DNA from 2 places in the Massilia luteola genome. Region 2 is predicted to be linked to the other one. Evidence: predicted binding sites of a transcription regulator. Region 2 holds the regulator's gene; the other holds the start of a gene.

Region 1 (3,388 bases), on a different contig from region 2:
TGGCCCGTTTGGCTTCGGTGTCCTTGAGCCCGGACTTGAGCTCGTCGAATGCGTCGCCCTTCACGCCGTGCTGCTGGAGTTCGGCGAGAACGCGGGCGTTGCCGTAGCGGCCGGCGCGCCGGTTCACCAGCGATTCGGCGAAACGCTCCTGCGACAGCCAGTTGTTCTTTTCGAGGAAATCGAGGAGGGCGTCGACGTCGTCGCCCTCCTCGGCATAGCGAGACAATTTACGCCCCAGCTCGAGCCGGCTGTGCTCACGCATCGACAAATATCTCAACGCGCGGGCTTTCAGGCTGAGAGGCTGCCTCATCCAGCGCAGCCTTCAGCCCAACCTCTCGGTTGCGGGACGGGCATCGAGACGATTACTCGTCGCCGACGGCCGCCAGCTGGGCGGCATCGCCACCGGCCGGGACCGGCCCCAGTTCACGCACGCCGAGGGCGGCGCGGACCTTGTTCTCGATCTCGCGTGCCAGTGCCGGACGCTCCTTCAGGTAGATGCGGGCATTGTCCTTGCCTTGGCCGATGCGTTCGCCACCGTAGCTGTACCACGAACCCGACTTCTCGACGATCTTGTTGTCCACGCCCAGGTCGATGATCTCGCCTTCGCGCGACGTGCCTTCGCCATACAGGATGTCGAAGTGCGCTTCCTTGAACGGCGGCGCGATCTTGTTCTTGACGACCTTGACCTTGGTTTCGTTACCGATCACCTCGTCACCCGTCTTGATCGAACCGGTACGGCGGATGTCCAGGCGCACGGAGGCGTAGAACTTCAGCGCGTTACCGCCGGTCGTCGTTTCCGGGCTGCCGAACATGACGCCGATCTTCATACGGATCTGGTTAATGAAGATGACCAGGGTATTCGTACGGTTGATCGATCCGGTCAGCTTGCGCAGCGCCTGGGACATCAGGCGGGCTTGCAGACCCGGCAGCGAATCGCCCATGTCGCCTTCGATCTCGGCGCGCGGCGTCAGCGCCGCCACCGAGTCGATGACCACCATGTCGACGCTGCCCGAACGCACGAGCGCGTCCGTGATTTCCAGTGCCTGTTCACCCGTGTCCGGCTGCGAGATCAGCAGCTCGTCCAGCTTGATGCCCAGCTTTTGCGCATAGGTCACGTCGAGCGCGTGTTCGGCGTCGATGAACGCGCAGGTACCGCCCATCTTCTGCATCTGGGCGATGGTCTGCAGGGTCAGCGTCGTCTTGCCCGACGATTCCGGGCCGTAGATCTCGACGATACGGCCGCGCGGCAGGCCGCCGACGCCGAGTGCGATGTCCAGGCCCAGGGAGCCGGTCGATACAGTCTGCACTTCCTCGACGGGCGCATTGGCATCCATGCGCATCACCGAGCCTTTGCCGAACTGCTTCTCGATTTGCGCCAGTGCTGCGGCCAGCGCCTTGCCCTTCTCGGCAGCATTTACTACAGATTTCTTATCGTCCATAACTTTCTTTCTGTCCTAGAGTGAACCAAGGTGTGGGCCGCTCGCGCGAATTCAATAGGAAGTACTGTATAAAAATCCAGTGGTCTTGGCAAGCGTTATTTACAGTCGTGTGACAATCCGTTGACCGATTCGACTTGGCGCGCGTTATCCAACACAATATACGAAATAGCAAAGTCCAAAGCCAAAACCCGGGAGAAGTGTGATGCGTATTCTACTTGCCGAAGATGACAGCGTGCTCGCCGACGGATTGACGCGCTCCCTGCGCCAGTCCGGCTACGCGATCGATTGCGTGAAGAACGGCCAGGATGCGGACACCGCGCTGTCGACCCAGGAGTTCGACCTCCTGATCCTCGACCTCGGGCTGCCCAGGCTGTCCGGCCTGGACGTGCTGCGCCGCCTGCGCGCGCGGGGTTCGCTCCTGCCCGTGCTGATCCTCACGGCGGCCGATTCCATCGAGCAGCGCGTGGGCGGCCTCGACGCCGGTGCCGACGACTACATGCCGAAACCCTTCGCCCTGTCGGAGCTGGAAGCGCGCGTGCGCGCCCTCACCCGCCGCGGCCAGGGCGGCGGCTCCACCGTGATCCGCCACGGCCCGCTCGTGTACGACCAGGTCGGCCGCAGCGCCTACATCAACGACCAGATGCTCGACCTGTCCGCGCGCGAGCTGGGCCTGCTGGAAATCCTGCTGGCGCGCACGGGCCGCCTCGTGTCGAAGGAACAACTCGTTGACCACCTGTGCGAATGGGGCGAGGAAGTGTCGAACAACGCCATCGAAGTCTATGTGCACCGCCTGCGCAAGAAAATCGAGACGGGCGGCATCCGCATCGCCACCGTGCGCGGCCTGGGCTATTGCCTCGAGCGGTATGTCGACAGTCCCCGCGACGGCGCCCGCAAGAGCGCCGACGCGGCCAGCGGCCACAAGTGAAACGGTTCAAGCGGCGCGCGGCCGGGCCGGATCCGCGCGCCGTCGCGCACCAGTTCGAGCCGCCGCTCGAGCCGCTGTATGTGCCGCCCAAGCCCGAGTCGGAAGAAAGCATCCAGCATTCGCTGTTCGGCGAAATCCTCGACTGGATGCTGGCCCCGCTGCTGTTACTGTGGCCGATGAGCATCGCGATCACGTACCTGGTCGCGAAGTCGATCGCGAATCAACCGTTCGACCACGCGCTGGAAGACAGCGTCACGGTGCTCGCGCAGCAGGTCAAGGAAGTGGACGGCAAGGTGGTCGCGCACCTCCCCGGCACCGCGCGCGACATCCTGCGCGCCGACGACGTCGACAGCGTCTATTTCCAGATCAGCGGCCCGCGCGGCGAGATCGTCGACGGCGACCGCGACCTGCCGCTGGCCTCCGCCGACGACGCCGAACGCAGCGGGCGCGTGCACTTCCGCACCGAGAGCCTGCACGGCACGCCGGTGCGCATCGCCTATGCCTGGGTCAACCTGCAGCCGCTGCTGGACGCGTCGGAGGAGCCGCGCCTGGCCCTCGTGCAGGTCGCGGAAACGCTGGAGAAACGGGCGCAGCTGGCCAACGAAATCATCAAGGGCGTGATCCTGCCCCAGTTCATCATCCTGCCCGTGATCCTGGCCCTCGTCTGGTTCGCCCTGTCGCGCGGGCTGTCGCCGCTCGCGCAGCTGCAGGAACGCATCCGCGCGCGCCTGCCGGACGATCTGTCGCCGATCGATTCGCGCCAGGTGCCGGAAGAGATCTCGCCGCTCGTGGGGTCGCTGAACGACATGCTGGCGCGCCTCGCGCACACGATCGCCGCGCAGAAGCGCTTCATTGCCGACGCCGCGCACCAGATGAAGACGCCGCTGGCCGGCATGCGCATGCAGTCGGAGCTGGCGCTGCGCCAGGTCGACCCGAACGAGATCCACCGCTCGCTCGAACAGCTGGCCACGAGTTCGGAATCCGCCACGCGCCTCGTGAACCAGCTGCTGGCGCTGGCGCGCGC
Region 2 (3,388 bases):
CAAGCTTTTGCTGTGACGGCTTTTCCTGGCCAAAAACCCTGTGAAGCGGTACATCGCGCCCAACTCGGCGTTGGCAAATCGTCCCGAAATCTCGCCCGCGGCAACCGCGGGAATCTCGAAGTCGACCTGCCTGTCCATCCTCGCTTCCGTCTGCGTCGATCCGTGTTGCAGGACGCCGCCCACGATGGGGATGCCGGCCGGGGTGTAGCGCAAGGTGTCGCGTTCCAGAATGCTTGCGACCAGCGACAGCTCGTTCACGTACTGCTCGGTGCTCCCGCGAGAGATTTAGGCGGCAGCGGCCGGAGCGGCGGCCTGCTCGGCGCGGTGGCTCTTGGCTGCGTCTTCGCGCTGGACCGACTTCATCATCGGCGACGGCGCGGTTTCGGCCTTCTTCATCTTCACGGTCAGGTGACGCAGCACGGCATCGTTGAATTTGAATGCGGTTTCCAGCTCGACCAGGGTCTCGTTGTCGCACTCGATGTTCAAGCAGATGTAGTGTGCCTTCGGCAGCTTCTGGATCTGGTAAGCCATTTGACGACGGCCCCAATCTTCGACGCGGTGGATGTTGCCGCCGCGCGAGGTGACCGTGGTCTTGTAGCGTTCGATCATCGCCGGGACCTGTTCGCTCTGGTCCGGGTGGACGATAAACACGATTTCATAATGACGCATGAAACACTCCTTAAGGACGTTTAAACAAATGCCCACCTCGGCGTCAAGACGAGTGTGGGAAGGGAAAGCCCAACATTATAACAGCAAAGCCGTCAAGTACTCAATAGGTGTCGACGGCGCGCGCGGGCTTGCGGCGGCGCGCAAGGTCGCGGACGTGCGCTGCGTACCGCACCGCAAAAACATTGTGGACGTGCGCTGCGTACCGCACCGCAAAAACATTGTGGACGTGCGCTGCGTGCCGCACCGCAAAAAAATCTCGAAATCCCCTTGCGCGCGGCGCAATACTGTACAAAAATACAGTCTGATCCCGTACCAACCAAGACAAACATGCTAAAGCTCACCGCACGGCAAGAACAGATCCTCAACCTGATCAAGGAAGCCATCGACAACACCGGCTTCCCGCCGACCCGCGCCGAAATCGCCCAGGAGCTTGGCTTCCGCTCGGCCAACGCGGCCGAGGAACACCTGCAGGCCCTGGCCCGCAAAGGCGCGATCGAAATCTCACCGGGTACCTCGCGCGGTATCCGCCTCGTCGGCCAGTCCGTCACCGAATCGAAGGCCGCCCTGCCCTCGTTCGTGCCGCCGATCCCGCCGAACCTGATGTCGCTACCGCTCGTCGGCCGCGTCGCCGCCGGCTCGCCCATCCTTGCCCAGGAACACGTCGAGGCGACCTATTCCGTCGACCCGGCGATGTTCTCCAGCAAGCCGGACTTCCTGCTGAAGGTCAAGGGCTGGTCGATGCGCGATGCGGGCATCTGCGACGGCGATTTCCTGGCCGTCAAGAAGGTCGACAACGCCAAGAATGGCCAGATCGTCGTCGCCCGCATCGGCGACGAAGTGACGGTCAAGCGCTACCGCAAGACGGGCGCCACGATCGAACTGCTGCCGGAGAATCCGGACTTTTCCGTGATCACCGTCGATCCCAGCTCGGACGAGTTCGCGCTCGAAGGTCTCGCAGTCGGGCTGCTGCGGTCCTGGCATTGAGAACGACATCGTAGTTACGTCCCGCAACATCGAAAGGCCGCATCTTGCGGCCTTTTTTTACGCATATAAATATACAAAAAGAAATATACTCCGGACACAAAATGAATAGAATATAAACTTTTTATCCAAGCGGACAGAAGGAATTTCATGCAACGTCACGTATTGAGCATCGCAAGCCTGGCATTGTTCGCCGGCCTGGGTCACGCGGCCGAGGGCGACGTCAAGTCCGCGCCGGTTGCCGTGCGTTCGGCACTCGCCAGCGGCGTCGACACCCGGTACATCGAAGGCTCGGTACGGCCGCAAGACGATTTTTTCGAATATCTGAACGGCAAATGGCTCAAGACGGTCGATATCCCGTCGGACAAGCCATACCTCGATCCGTTCGTCGACCGGTATGAGGATTCACTGCGCCAGCTGCGCGAGATCATCGAAAAAGCCGGTGCCGGCACCGATGCAACCCACAAACCGGATGCCCGCCGCATCGGCGACCTCTACGCCAGCTTCATGGACGAGGCGAAGCTGGAACAACTGGGCATCACACCGTTGCGGCGCGAACTGGATCGGATCGCCGCGATCAAGGACAAGACCGAATTGTCCATGGTACTGGCCCACCTGGGCAGGCTCGGCATGGGCGTGCCGCTCGACTTCACCATTCACCTGGACAACAAGGATTCGACCCGCTATGTCGCCGACATCAGCCAGGGCGGACTGGGCCTGCCTGACCCCGACTATTTTCTGAAGGCGGACGACCAGAAGCTGGCCGATATGAAGGCCAGATATCTGGCCCACTGCCAAAAGGTCCTCGCCATGGCGGGCGACCGGCATGCCGCCGCCCACGCGCAAGCCATCGTCGCGTTCGAGACCGAACTGGCCAAGGCGCAATGGACCAAGGTCGAACTGCGCGATCCGAACAAGGCATACAACAAGTTCCACCTGACCGATCTCCCAGGGTTCGCACCAGGTTTCGACTGGAACAGCTGGCTGGACGGCATCGGCCTGTCCGGCAAGAGCACGTACGTGATCGTTGGGCAGCCGAGCTATCTGAAGGCGTTTGCCGGGATCGCGGATGCCACGCCGCTCGATACCTGGAAAGCGTACCTGACCCTGCACCTGGTCAAATCCTATAGCCGTTTCCTGTCGAAGGCCTTTGTCGACGCCGATTTCGAATTTTTCGACAAGACGCTGTTCGGCATCGAAGCGAACGAGCCGCGCTGGAAACGCGGCGTCGGCGTGATCGAAAGCACGCAGGGTGATGCGCTGGGCAAGTTGTATGTGGCTCGGTATTTCCCACAAGAGCGCAAGGTACGCATCGAACGCCTGATGCGGAACCTGCTGGCCACCTACAAGCTGAGCATCGACAAGCTCGACTGGATGAGCCCGGCCACCAAGACGGAAGCCCAGGCCAAGCTGGCCAAGATGAAGACGAAGATCGGGTATCCGGACAAGTGGAAGGATTATTCGGCCCTCGTCGTCAAACGCGACGACCTGGTCGGCAACGTGATGCGGTCGCGCGAACTCGAGTTCGACCGCGACCTCGCGAAACTGGGCAAGCCCATCGATCGCGACGAGTGGACCATGACGCCGCAGACGGTCAATGCCTACTATAACCCGGAAAAGAACGAAATCGTGGTGCCGGCCGCCATGCTGCAGCCGCCGTTCTTCGATGGCGATGCGGACGATGCCGTCAATTACGGCGGCATCGGCACCATACTCGGCCACGAGATCAGTCACGGCT

The links. Region 2 encodes LexA, which represses DNA repair genes until DNA is damaged. Its sites were predicted from a motif close to ACTGTATNNNNATACAGT; they were not measured.
Region 1: a site for LexA is predicted at 1,503-1,520, ahead of recA (recombinase RecA). Genes of this name have one in related genera too.

The regions. Positions count from the first base shown of each region.
Region 1 is NZ_JAXOFN010000027.1:69,128-72,515, forward strand. Features, by position in the region: gene recX (recombination regulator RecX) at 1-310, opposite strand, end outside; gene recA (recombinase RecA) at 363-1,439, opposite strand; gene U9J41_RS23020 (response regulator transcription factor) at 1,642-2,364, shown strand; gene U9J41_RS23025 (sensor histidine kinase) at 2,361-3,388, shown strand, end outside.
Region 2 is NZ_JAXOFN010000008.1:5,689-9,076, forward strand. Features, by position in the region: gene priB (primosomal replication protein N) at 1-258, opposite strand, end outside; gene rpsF (30S ribosomal protein S6) at 286-669, opposite strand; gene U9J41_RS11060 (hypothetical protein) at 668-1,003, shown strand; gene lexA (transcriptional repressor LexA) at 997-1,653, shown strand; gene U9J41_RS11070 (M13 family metallopeptidase) at 1,801-3,388, shown strand, end outside.